3 regions of the Colwellia meonggei genome follow, and region 2 is predicted to be linked to each of the others. Evidence: predicted binding sites of a transcription regulator. Region 2 holds the regulator's gene; each other region holds the start of a gene.

Region 1 (4,706 bases), on a different contig from region 2:
GGCTCAGATCTTATTGCCTCTGACAATACTGATATTAGCGTGGACTCTGGTAGCAATATTGCCATAGGGCTGGCATGGCAAGCCGATATTAATGGCCAAGGGCAAGTTTTACTCAACCGAGTTAGTCATGATTTTACCGGCGAGAACGCGCTCAAGTCATCTTTAGATATTACTTATGCACACTTCAACGGTGTTGCGCTGTTTCGTCAAGAAAATTACGTCACCACTATGAGCCTGGGACTTGGTGGTGGCTACTTTGATGCTGAGCATGGTGGAGAAGAATTATATCCATCCGCGAGTATTTCTTTTGGCACTCGTTATGAATTTTCCGATAATATAGCGCTAGTAACTGAACTGCGTGCTTACGCCAGTTTAATTGATGAAGATGATGCTATATTTTGTCAGCAAGAAATTTGTAGTGCCAAATTTGAAGACTCACTCTGGATAGACAGTGCGATATCTGTGGGAATTGCCGTAAAGTTCTAGGTAAAACTATACAAAACTTTCCTGCCAGTGTTAGTTACGGGCAAACTTGGCAGGTTTCTCTAAGCCCTTTTAGTAAAGTCGAGGAAAAACATGGCTTCGTCCATTCAACAACTTATTAGTATTACCGATACCCAAGGAAATTTTAGTTATATTAATGACGCTTATGCCGACGCTATAGGAATTGAGCAAACTGATATCAATAATTGCCGTCAGCAACATTACTTCCATCAAGATATGCCAAAAAATATTATTGAGGAAATTAATCAAACGCTTGCAAAAGGCTTCTCATGGCAAGGGCTAATTCAATTTAAAAATAGTAATAACCAAGCGGTATGGCTTGATGCCTTTATAACTCCTCAGTACCAAAATGAAAAAATTATCGGCTTCCAATCAATTGCCACCATAGCTAAACCTGATCTTGTTGCTCGAGCAAGTAATATTTATGGCGCTATTCGCGAAAACAAAACTTGGGCAAATATAGAAATTTCAAAAAACCAAAAATTTGCCTTTTTGTTAACAATAAGTGCAATTGCCCAGTACTTTATTTTTACTCGCTTTGGCCTCTATCATTCTATTTTTGCAGCCATATGTGCTGCAACGCCAGTGCTAGTATTTTGGCAAGACATCATACCTACAGCCATGCGTGCACAACGCATGCAATCTATGTTTGATTCACAGTCCCGCAAAGTATACTTTGGTGGCGGCACAGCCAGTATATTTGATTTTAATTTCGCCATGTTAAAAGCAAAATTACGTGCCATTATCGAACGGACATTAGATACCGCAAAACCTATCAATGCCGTAATGGCAAACGTTAATGAAGGAATCAGCAATACACGAGAAAACCTAACCAGTCAGCAAAGCGCTGTTGAGCAGCTCAGTCATGCAATGCGCGAAATGCAAACCACTACGACTGAGATTTCTGCTAATGTCGTGACTGCTGCTGGCGACTTAGATGAAACATTTTCTCAGTGTGAACAAGCGCAACAAGGAATATTTTCAACCACAGATAAAATTAAAGCACTGGCAAATGATATTGATCAAGCATCGTCTTCTGCCGATAGCCTGACACAGTCTGCTAATAACGTCAGTGGCCTAATGGAAGAAATACAGTCAATTGCCGACCAAACTAACTTATTAGCTTTAAACGCGGCGATTGAAGCCGCCCGTGCCGGAGAGCATGGCCGAGGCTTTGCTGTAGTTGCTGACGAAGTTCGTAATTTATCATCTCGAACACAAGATTCTGCAGAAAAAATTCATCAACGCTTATCTGTGATGCTAGAAACCATAGAGCAATGGGTTGCGCTGATGCTAAAAAACAAAGACGAAGCACAGCTTTGCGTTGATATAGCTGAAAGCTCCAATGGTAAAATTGCCGATGTTGTTGACCGAGTGCAAAAAGTCACTGATGTTGCCAATCAAATCGCAACGGCTACAGAGCAACAAAGCGTTACGTCGGTTACGATTAATGAACACGTTGAAGAAGTGCATCAAGCAATTGAAAAAACCTGGGCACAAACTGACTTAGTCACAGAAGAAATGAGCAATTTATCTGCTAGTGTCAACGACATTAGTAATGTTGCCAGTACTTTTGTACCACCGAAAAAATAATAGCGAAAATGGCTGGTTTTTCATCATAGCAATAAAAGTCAGCCTTTTCTTTCCACCGCTAAATATTAATTTTTCACCCGAAAAAGAATCTAACCAGTGCAATAATCTACATCATAACAACAATATTTAAGCACTAGTTCCAACCAAAAAACGATAAAAGTAACCTTGTACTGCTACCAAATACGTAACCAGCTATTGAATTTGGCACATAATTGATTAATATCACTTTCAATAGAGAAAACACAAAAACACAACATATTGTGTTTAATTTTGACCTGAGTCACAATATAGGCGTTACACTATTGTAAGGTTCAGCAATTTTTATATCATCGTTACACTTCTTTACTAACGATAACTAAAAAACTGTCATGACCGAGTCAACAATAAAATTAAAAAGCACTACCGTATATAATAATCAGAATCCAACTACTGACCACCTTCCGCTGCAAGCTGCATCTTTCGACATTTGGGATAAAAAATATCGCCTTAAAGACAAGCATGGCAACAACCAAGAAAAGAATGTTACCGACACCTTTGCTCGCGTTGCAAAAGCCTTAGCGGCGATAGAAAGCAAAGATCAAAAACAGTGGCAAAAGAAATTTATTTGGGCGATGGAATCTGGTGCGTATCCCGCAGGGCGTATTATTTCAAATGCGGGTGCTGAAAAGTTCAAACCTGCAACATCAACCATTAATTGTACCGTATCAGGCACAATTGAAGACTCTATGACAGGTATTTTAAGCCGTGTCCATCAAGCGGGATTAACACTAAAAGCCGGCTGTGGTATCGGTTATGAGTTTTCAACACTAAGACCCAGTGGCGCTTACGTTGCTGGCGCAGGGGCAACGACTTCAGGTCCTATGTCGTTTATGGATATCTACGACAAAATGTGCTTTACCGTTAGCTCTGCTGGTGGTCGACGTGGTGCACAAATGGGGGTGTTTGATATTTCCCACCCTGATGTTAAAGAATTTATTTTAGCAAAGCGTGAAGACGGGCGATTACGTCAATTCAACTTATCGTTATTGATCAGTGATGACTTTATTAACGCAGTGAAAAATGATCAGGAATGGCCATTAAATTTCCCATTGACGCAAAAAGAGGTCAAGTCAGACAGCATAGACCTAAACGATAGCAATATAGTGCTATTTAAAAGTAATCACTATTCGGATGAATTTATTAAAAGCCATGATTATATTTTAAATAAACAAGGTCAAATTGCCTGCAAAATTTACAGCACAATTCCGGCGCAAAGGCTCTGGGATATGATCATGAGTAATACTTTTGATTATGCCGAGCCTGGATTTTTATTGATTGATCATGCCAATGACATGAATAACAACTGGTTTTGTGAGCAGCTACGCGCTAGTAACCCTTGCGGCGAGCAAATATTACCACCTCACGGCGCCTGTCTTTTAGGCTCGATCAACTTAGTTAAATTCGTGCAGCAACCATTTTCTCAGCAAGCAAGCTTTGATTGGGAGAAATTTAGAGAAGTCACAAAAGTCTTTACACGCATGTTAGATAACGTGGTTGAAATTAACGGCCTACCACTTGAAGAACAACGATTAGAAATTCAAAACAAACGCCGACACGGCATGGGCTATCTAGGCCTAGGCTCTGCACTTACCATGTTAAAAATGCCTTACAATAGCCCTGAAGCTGTCGCATTTACTGAAGAAGTATCAAAAGTACTGGCAATTACTGGTTGGCAAGAAGCGTTAAATTTAGCGAAAGAAAAAGGCCCTGCGCCAATTTTACAACAAAGCTTTATTGTTGACCAAGCTATGCTAAACAAACGTCCGGAAATGATAAATGATGGCATTAAGGTTGGCGACAGCATTAAAGGCTCAGTATTACACGCTAAATATAGCCGCTATATGCAAAGAGTTGCCCAAGAGCAACCAGAATTAGTTGAGCAATTAGCTAAAGTAGGTGCAAGGTTTACCCATCACACTTCAATTGCGCCAACTGGCACACTAGCCTTAAGTTTAGGCAACAATGTTTCTAATGGTATTGAGCCAAGTTTTGCCCATGAATATCATCGCAATATTATTCGAGAAGGTAAAAAATCCAAAGAATCGGTTGCGGTTTCGAGCTATGAATTATTAGCGTTTCGCCAAGCAATTAACCCCGAAGCTGAGGCCTATGCAATTGAAGGTGAAAATAAGCTTCCAACCTACTTTACGGTAAGCGATACCATTAGTCCTGAAGAGCATGTTGATATTCAGGCAGCAGCTCAATACTGGATAGATTCATCCATATCAAAAACCATCAATATTCCAACAGACTTTGACTATGAGAATTTCAAAAACATTTACCTTTATGCTTACGACAAAGGCTTAAAAGGTTGTACAACATTTCGTTTTAACCCTGAAGTTCACCAAGGTGTGTTAGTAAAAGAAACCGATTTAGAAAAGGTGGAATACGAGTTCACGCTTGCGGATGGCACAATCATCACCGCCAAAGGAAATGAAGAAATTCAATACGACGGTGAAGTACATACCGCCGCCAACTTACATGACGCACTAAAAGAGGGCTACTACGGCAAACTTTAGTAGAGAACATTCTAGTAATGCAAATAGCAAAGCAATAACAATATTGGAAAA
Region 2 (4,706 bases):
CGGCTACTAAATCAAAGTTAATTGGTGCAGATGCTTTTAAGAGCATTAAAATTTCAAGTAGCGCATAGCTGTCTTTACCACCCGATAAACACACCATTATTTTATCGCCATCTTCAATCATATTGTATTGCGCAATAGCTTGTCCAACATGACGTCGTAAACGTTTTTCAAGTTTTTGTAATTGTGTATTTTGACTTGGTGTCAAGGGAGATTTTAATTCTGCGCTCATAATTCATTCCTAATAAATTGCGGCGCGTAGTATAGCCGATGCGGCTAAATGAAAAAAGTTGAACAAGGCATTTTATCTGCCATGTTCAACCTCAATTTATAAAAAATTGTACTAGATCAGGTTATTCAACATCTAATGGCGAAATATAGCCGTCAGGCTTTAATGCCAACACATCACAATTTAGCCTATCAATAACATGCTCAGCCGTATTGCCAATTAATGCTGCTGATAATCCGGTTCGACCAATGGTACCCAAAATTACTAGCTCGGCATCTAATTCATCGGCAACACTTTGGATAACATCTTCAGGTAGGCCTTCCTTAATATGGGTGTTTTCTGTTGAAATATTAAAGGCGTTTGCATGTTCCTGCATCGCATTTTCATGATGTTTAAACATAGAGTGGTTGTAGTCGCTGGCATTAAATTCCGGAATTTCAATTGCAATATTTACTGGCGTGCCTGGGAAAGAGTTCACTAAATGTAGATTTGCTTTCATTACCTGAGTTAATTGCTTTGCTTCGGCAGTAATTTTGTCGTTAAGTGAGCTATGTTCAGCTTCGTCACTACCAATATTTAGTGCTGCAACAATATTGCCATTATCAGGCCATAAATGTTCTTTTACTAATAGTACAGGGCACGGGCATTTACGCAAAATATGCCAATCAGTTGGGGTGAAAATAACTGACTTAAGCTTGTCGTGTTGGTGTGTGCCTTTAATAACAATGTCATAACCATTTTTGAGAACTTGTTCAATAATTTGCTCAAATGGACGGTTATGCCAAATAACGTTACAGTCAACATTTAATCCACTAAGATCAAGTTCTGACAATAGTGACTTGAGCCATTGAGTTCTATCGTTGATCACAGACTGACGCATGGCTTCACGCTCATCACTTGAAAGCATGGTGGTCATTTCATAAGAAAAATCGTATATGGTCAAAAATGCTGTAATGCTAGCGCCCGTTTTTTGAGCTAATTCAATGGCACGTTTTAAAGCTTTTTGATCTTCTGTTGTTGGGTCAACAATAGCGAGTATTTTTTGATACTTTTCCATACCTAATTCCTTTATTAATTGTCTATTGTATTTATACCGTTTAGCATAAAACTTGCGTGTAAAACGCTATAAACAAACGGTTAAACGATAACTTAACATCAATAGTTTTGTTTCGAGTTACTATAACAATAGAACAGTTTGAAACAATAATAGTTGTTTTAAATCAAATTATTATCGTATCAAATATAAACAACATTTCACGCTAAGCATAGCGTGAAATGTTAAAATAAGGAAATTTAAAGTATCTTAAGTTGGGCGGGGGTTATAGTGCAGCGCACTCGTTTAACTTATCGATATCAAGAATGGTAATTAACTTACCGTCAACCTGAATTAAGCCATTTTTATGAAAACGGTTAAGCAAACGGCTTATTGTTTCAACGGTTAAACCGATATAGTTACCAATATCACTACGAGTCATTGATAAACGAAACTCTGAAGCCGATAAACCTCGAGCATGATAACGACTACTTAACGTACTAATAAATGTTGCTAAGCGTTGCTCTGCATTCTTGCGATTAAGTAGCGTTAACATTTCTTGATCGCCGCGAATTTCTGTACTCATCATGCGTAAAATTTGTTTTTTTAATTTCGGCATGCTGTTAGATAAGCTATCAAGTGTGTTGTATGGAATTTCACAAACCATAGACGTTTCAAGTGCTTTAGCAAAGCTTGGATGCTCGGCGTTAGCAATTGCGTCAAAACCTAACAGGTCACCGGCTAAATGAAAGCCAGTAATTTGCTCTTCGCCTTGCTCGTTTACCGTGTATGTCTTAAAAGTACCAGAACGAATAGCATACAGGGCATGCATAGGTTGACCATCATTAAAAATTTGCTCGCCTTTATGAATAGGGCGCTTACGATCGATAATATTATCTAACGTATCAAGCTCTTTATCATTTAAGGTAAACGGCAGGCATAGTTCGCTAATACTACAGTTTTGACAGTGAATATGTTGCTGACCAGTACACGATTTATTGCTCATAGTAACCTATAGTTCTTTTTGCATTTTAATGATGTGGATCATATTAGATGCGTTATAGATATGCAATAAGTATAGTATAAATACCGTATAAAATCAGTAAAACGGCAGCGATCTTTCTAAACAGTGAATTTGCCAATAAAGACTTCACGCTAATGGTGCCAAACGACACTGAAAGCAGTGCCGGTAAAGTACCCAACCCAAAGAAAAACATAATTAGAGCGCCGTTCATGGTGTTTGCACTGGCTAGTGCCCAAGTTAACGTGGAATATACTAAGCCACATGGTAGCCATCCCCATAATGCCCCCAAAGCGAAAGCACTGCGCGTATTTTTAATAGGAATAAATTTTTGTGTATTTGGAGATATAATTTTCCAGAGCTTTTTACCTAGGTATTCAACACGGCTTAACCACATTAACCATTGCCCCAAATACAAACCAAGTAGGATTAAAAAAATACCTGCAACACTCTTTAATGTCACAACTGGAAAACCTATGCTTTTAGCAGCCATAGAACTAGTAAAAGCAACAAGGGCTCCAATGAAGCTATAGGACGCTATTCGACCAAAATTATAGGCAATAACAATATGGTATTTACTGCTTGTTGCATTTGGAGAGATTGCGGTTGTTAACATAGTACTAATTCCGCCGCACATCACAATGCAGTGACCTGAGCCAAGTAGCCCAATGAGGAATGCTGAAAAGTAGTCTAGGCTCATCGTGACAATTATTCTTGCTTATCAATTAAGTTTCTTGGCGTTGTCTCTACAGGCTTAGTTTCTGTTTGAGGGGAAGGTGAGATGTTATTACTATTGTCACCAATATCTTTATCACCATTTGATTTTTTATCGTTAGCATCATCAAATAGAATACTCATGCCTTGCTTTTCAAGATCATCAAACTGTTCTGTTTTTACTGCCCAAAAAAAGATATAAATACCAATTGCTGTTAACAAAATTGCAATGGGAATTAAAATGTAGATAACACTCATTTCTTTAACAGCCTTAAAGAATTACTTACAACTAAAATAGAGCTAGCTGACATGCCAATTACCGCCATATAAGGGGCGATATACCCCATAACGGCTAGTGGCAATACAATGGCATTATAGCCAAATGCCCAAAGATAATTTTGTTTAACTATAGTTGAGGTGCGCTCCGATACCTGACGTAAGGTTTGTACGCATTTTAATTTATTATTTAGCAGTATGACATCAGCACCATTTTTTGCGATATCGGTACCACTTCCCATAGCTATAGATAAATGAGCGGCGCCTAATACTGGCGTGTCGTTTACTCCATCACCAATCATAGCGACATTATAGGAGATTTGTTGATGTTTAATTGCATTGACTTTATCTTGAGCAGATAAATTTGCTTGTACACTATTTAACTGTAATTTTGATTGCAGCGTATTACACCCGGGGGCGTGATCGCCAGAGAGCATCATAGTGGTAATACTTTCTGAGTGTAAAAAGTCAACTAAGTTCTTAGCGTCGTCACGTAATTCATCATGTAAGTAAAACTCGGCAATTAGCGTGTCGTTTTCCATTAAAACACATTGTGCGTTATGCGCTTGTTGATGATTATCTTTTAATAGCCAAGAATTCTTACCGATACGGTAGTGCTTGTTATTTACCTCACCTGAAATACCAGCACCAGGTGCAACAACCACTTGTTTAGCAATTAAGGCAAAGTCTCTAAATTGGCTAAATGCCTTTGCTAATGGGTGGGCAGAATGAGCTTCTAAGGCGGCGGCAATGGCTAACACTTCTGCTTGCCCATTTTGGTTTTCATCCACAGCATAATTGCCATAGGTGATAATATTGGCAATGGTAAATTCGCCGGTTGTCAGTGTGCCGGTTTTATCAAATGCCATAGCATCAATTTCTGGCATAGTTTCTAACACATGACCAGATTTCACCATTATACCTTCACGATTTAGGCGTGTAGTTGCGCAAGTTAGTGCGGTTGGCGTTGCTAATGATAAGGCGCAAGGGCAAGTCACGACTAATACAGATAAGGTGATCCAAAATGCTTCAGCTGGTTGGTGTTGTGCCCAATAAAAAGCGGTACAAGAGGCTGTAAATAAAATTAAGGCAACAAAGTACTGAGCAATTTTGTCTGAAAGTTTTGCCAATTTAGGTTTATGTGTTTGAGATGTTTCACTTAAACGAATTAACTGGCTGAGAAATGATTTTTGATTATCGTGTTTCACTTTTGCCGTTAAATTGCCATCACCATTGATGGTGCCGGCGTAAATAATATCTTGCTCGCCTTTATGAAGCGGCAGTTGCTCACCCGACAGCATAGCTTCATTAATTTGGCTACTGCCAGCAATAATTTCACTATCGGCGGGGATTGTTTCACCGGGCTTGATTAGAATAATATCATCAGCGATTAAGTTCGTTGCAGCAATAAAACTCTCTTTATTGTTGGTTAACTT
Region 3 (4,706 bases), on a different contig from region 2:
CTGAGCAACAACTTCTAAGCCAATTACCTAACAATATTAAAGCGATGACTGCTGGTGCTCCACCTCCTGCTGCGGTAATAAAAGGAATAGAAAAGCTAGGTATAGAAATCACTCAAAGTTATGGATTAACAGAAGTTTATGGACCTTGTGTTGTTAGCGAATGGAAAGATGAGTGGGACAACAAGAGTGCAGATGAACGAGCAGCACTAAAAGCTCGACAAGGCGTTCGCTACCCAACTCAAGAGGAGGTCGATGTACTTAACCCTGATACCATGGAGCCTGTGCGAGCTGATGGCGAAACCATAGGGGAAATTATGTTTCGCGGTAACACCACTATGAAAGGGTATTTGAAAAATGATAAAGCAACTTATGAAGCATTTGCCCATGGTTGGTTTCATTCTGGCGACTTAGCAGTTAAACACCCTGATGGCTATATTGAGATACGCGACCGCTCAAAAGATATCATTATTTCTGGTGGTGAGAATATTTCTTCTGTAGAAGTAGAAGGGGTGCTATATAAACATCCAGCAATTCTAGAAGCGGCAGTGGTTGCAAAAAAAGATGAAAAATGGGGAGAAACTCCTTGTGCATTTGTTGGGCTAAAAAGAGATCAGCAGTTATCAGAGCAAGACGTTATTGAACATTGTCGAGCGCATATGGCGGGTTTTAAAGTACCTAAAACTATTATCTTTAGTGAATTACCTAAAACGTCTACAGGTAAAGTACAAAAATTTGTATTACGACAAAAAATTAAAGAGCTGTTCGAAGTTTAGAGCTTTAACATTTATTAAAACGGTAATTGCTTACAGCTGTTACCGTTTTTTTTTACTAATTATGTTGTTTTTCGTTTAAAAACGTATAATCCCCGATAAGTTATCTTTTTACTTATTAGCGAAAATAGAATTCAATGACAACAGCGTTAGAAGCATTCCAACAAGGTGGTATTTTAGCCTATCCAACAGAGGCCGTATTTGGCTTAGGGTGTGACCCTGATAATGATGAGGCGATAGAGAAGCTCTTGGCGATAAAAAACCGCCCAGTGGATAAAGGCTTGATTTTGCTGGCAGGAAATTATTCGCAATTACTCCCTTATATTGAAGACTCTAAAATACCGCAAGATAAACGTGCTTTGATATTATCCCGTTGGCCTGATGGTATCACTCAACTAGTTGGCAAAGCATCACAGTTATCTCCTTTATTATCTGGAAAGTTTGATTCTATTGCTGTTCGTGTTACTAGTCAGCCTGATGTTGTCGCTTTATGTAAAGCGGCTAATAAGCCAATAGTTTCCACTAGCGCTAATTTAAGTGGCGGTGAGCCGGCTAAAGCGTGGCAAGATATTTCGAGTGAATTGTCTGATAAGATTGATTTTATTATTAAAGGTAACACCTTAGGCTTTGATCAGCCTTCAACTATTATTGATGCACTTTCCGGGGAAATCATTCGCTCATGAGTACTATAGACATTAACGTTGTCATCGAATTTCTGAAATCATTACAAGATCAAATTTGTACCTCACTTGAAGCTGCTGATGGCGGTGGTAAATTTGTTGAAGATAATTGGCAACGTGCAGAAGGTGGCGGTGGCAGAACACGTGTTTTAACAAATGGTAATGTTATCGAACAAGGTGGAGTAAATTTTTCAGTAGTTTCAGGCGATAAGCTACCACCATCTGCTACAGCGCATCGTCCTGAATTAGCCGGGCGAAAATGGCAAGCTTGTGGGGTGTCATTAGTTATTCATCCAAAAAATCCATTTATTCCAACTTCACACGCCAATGTACGCTTTTTCATCGCTGAAAAAGAAGGTGAAGCTCCAGTATGGTGGTTTGGCGGTGGTTTTGACCTTACACCTTTTTATCCGTTTAAAGAGGATGTGGTGCATTGGCACCAAACTGCTAAAGATATTTGCCAGCCATTTGGTGATGAGGTTTATCCAGCGCATAAAACATGGTGTGATGAATATTTCTACTTAAAGCACCGTAACGAAACTCGTGGTGTTGGCGGCTTATTTTTCGATGATTTAAATAAATGGTCATTTGATGAGTGTTTTTCTTACATGAAAGCAGTCGGTACCGGTTTTATCGATGCCTATGTGCCTTTAATTGAGAAACGTAAAGATACGCCATTTACTGAAAATCATCGCCAATTTCAGTTATATCGTCGCGGTCGCTATGTTGAATTTAACTTAGTGTTTGACCGTGGTACCTTGTTTGGCTTGCAGTCAGGGGGTAGAACAGAGTCAATTTTAATGTCAATGCCACCATTGGCACGTTGGGAGTATAACTTTCAAGCGCAAGCGGGTAGTGAAGAAGAGAAATTACAAGATTACCTAGTGCCCCAAGATTGGTTGTCATAACCTCGCTGTATTCTTATAACGTACAAGCAATGCAAAAAATAAAAAGCCTTTATTTTAAGTTGTTGTTTGTGCGTTTAGTCACAAAACCTAAGCGTTTTTTATTATTTTCAATATAAAACCACAATTATTTTGCGGTTTCTCACAAACCTTGCGCTAGATCAATTACTCTATTAATTCGCAGGCGTAAAATTACCTCATTAACGAAATCCAATATTCTTTATATTTAACAAAAGGTAATGCGCTCATGAAAACTTCAGTAATTAATGGATTAATTCTTTCCGCTCTTACATTATCTCCACTTGCTTTAGCTAACCAAGCTGGCGATTTTATTGTTCGTGGTGGTGCAACGAACATCACGCCTGATAGTGGCAAATCTAACATTATGTTAGCGGGTGCTGATTCAACAATGACACTAACTGTTGATGACAATACTCAGTTAGGTTTGAACTTTGTTTATTTCTACGATAGCAACTGGGCAGTAGAGCTTTTAGCTGCTACACCTTTTACGCACGATATTACCATTCAAGACCCTAATGCTGTTTTAGGTGTTGATGGCGCAAATTTAGGTGAGGTATCTCACTTACCGCCTACGTTAAGTGCTTTATATTATTTCGACACGAACTCAGCACTTAAGCCTTATGTTGGTGTTGGTATTAACTATACGGTTTTCTTTGATGAAGAATTTGCTGCTGCACCTAAGTCTTTAGGTTTAAGCAACTTAGAACTAGACGGTTCATTTGGCTTATCGGCGCAAGTTGGCGCTGATTATCACTTAGATGATAAATGGTCGTTAAATGCATCAATTCGTTATATTGATATTGACTCTGACGCAACATTCGATGTTGGCGGTAACAATATAGGTAAAGCGGAAGTTAATGTTGACCCTATGGTTTATTCACTAATGTTAGGCTACAAATTTTAATAAATTCTTAGCCAGATATTAATGATATAAAAAGCAGTAATTTAGTTACTGCTTTTTTGTTTTCATCTTTTCATAACTGAGTTAGTCTACATTTAAACATTCAAGCCAGTAAACTTATGGATCAATTTCGCGTTTTCGGTAATCCTATTACCCAATCAAAATCCCCATCTATTCATCAACAATTTGCTATACAAACGAGGCAATCAATGAATTACCAAAGTGAATTAGTCGAATTAGATAAGTTTGATTTAGCGGTTCAAAACTTAATTGCTAATAATGGTAAAGGTGCCAATGTTACAGCACCTTTTAAAGAACAAGCTTTTGCTTTGTGTGATCAGCTCAGTAAAAAAGCTAAACTTGCCGGGGCAGTCAATACCTTAATATTTTCTCAAGGTGTTATTTACGGTGATACAACTGATGGTTTAGGCCTAGTGAACGACTTACTTAGGCATAATGTTCAATTATCTGATAGTAAAATTTTACTATTGGGAGCTGGTGGTGCAGCTAAAGGTGTTGTACAAGCGCTAATTGAGCAAGCTCCGCAATCATTAACCATTGCCAATAGAACGTTAAGTAAAGCGAAGAATATTGCTGACCAATATCCTAAGTTCGACGTAAGGGCACTTACCTTTGAAGAAACTGAATATTTAAGCTTTGATGTTATAATTAATGCAACATCAGCAGGGCTTTCAGGTGCAAGTTTACCCATATCATCACAAACATTGGCAAGTGCGAATACCTGTTATGATATGGTTTATGGTAAAGAACCAACAACATTTTTAAAACAGGCAAAGCAGTTAGGTGTTGAGCATGTACTTGATGGCTTAGGTATGTTGGTTGGGCAGGCGGCGGAAAGCTTTTACTTATGGACGAATGAACGTCCCGATGTTGAACCGGTTTTAACTACGTTAAGAGCAGAGCTAAATAACAACTAAAGAGAGTTGCATTATGAACCAAGCTATTTTATTTAATGATGATTTAACTTTTAGTCAACAGCATGAAGCCTGGTCTTTTACTGGTCAAATTTCAGGACAAAGAATAACCATTTATTTCCATTCAATGCAATTAAAGCAATTAGCTTCAATTGATAGTTGTTTAAAATACGATTTAGAAGAGGTGGCAGAGCTCTGGCTCGAAAAAAACGAACCAGAGGGAAATGAGATTCATATTAATATGAGATAAAAATACTCATTAGTAGTTCTCCGCTAAATACTCATCTTTCAATTCAACATAATTAATTGCAGACTGTTGAAGGAAGTTAGCCTCACTCTCTTTTAACTCTCTTACTTGTTTTACAGGGTTGCCGACATATAAATATCCACTCTTTAATACTTTATTAGGCGGCACTAAACTACCTGCACCAATAAATACGTCATCTTCGATAATTGCACCATCCATAATAATAGCGCTCATCCCAACTAAAATC

The links. The regulator FNR, encoded in region 2, switches genes on or off when oxygen is low (the NO sensors DNR and NnrR bind a similar motif). The targets are predictions, from matches to a motif close to TTGATCTAGATCAA.
Region 1: the regulator FNR is predicted to act here: its motif matches at 2,368-2,381, upstream of AC27E9_RS03355 (adenosylcobalamin-dependent ribonucleoside-diphosphate reductase).
Region 3: the regulator FNR is predicted to act here: its motif matches at 2,507-2,520, upstream of AC27E9_RS00020 (OmpW/AlkL family protein).

Annotation. Positions count from the first base shown of each region.
Region 1 is NZ_BAAJLZ010000001.1:751,246-755,951, reverse strand. It holds gene AC27E9_RS03365 (hypothetical protein) at 1-486, shown strand, start outside; gene AC27E9_RS03360 (methyl-accepting chemotaxis protein) at 577-2,097, shown strand; gene AC27E9_RS03355 (adenosylcobalamin-dependent ribonucleoside-diphosphate reductase) at 2,466-4,655, shown strand.
Region 2 is NZ_BAAJLZ010000004.1:321,762-326,467, forward strand. It holds gene ttcA (tRNA 2-thiocytidine(32) synthetase TtcA) at 1-229, opposite strand, end outside; gene uspE (universal stress protein UspE) at 351-1,283, opposite strand; gene fnr (fumarate/nitrate reduction transcriptional regulator Fnr) at 1,546-2,265, opposite strand; gene AC27E9_RS12340 (sulfite exporter TauE/SafE family protein) at 2,318-2,980, opposite strand; gene ccoS (cbb3-type cytochrome oxidase assembly protein CcoS) at 2,989-3,252, opposite strand; gene AC27E9_RS12350 (heavy metal translocating P-type ATPase) at 3,249-4,706, opposite strand, start outside.
Region 3 is NZ_BAAJLZ010000001.1:730-5,435, reverse strand. It holds gene AC27E9_RS00035 (acyl-CoA synthetase) at 1-773, shown strand, start outside; gene tsaC (L-threonylcarbamoyladenylate synthase type 1 TsaC) at 908-1,453, shown strand; gene hemF (oxygen-dependent coproporphyrinogen oxidase) at 1,450-2,358, shown strand; gene AC27E9_RS00020 (OmpW/AlkL family protein) at 2,603-3,280, shown strand; gene aroE (shikimate dehydrogenase) at 3,397-4,215, shown strand; gene AC27E9_RS00010 (hypothetical protein) at 4,229-4,462, shown strand; gene AC27E9_RS00005 (gamma carbonic anhydrase family protein) at 4,472-4,706, opposite strand, start outside.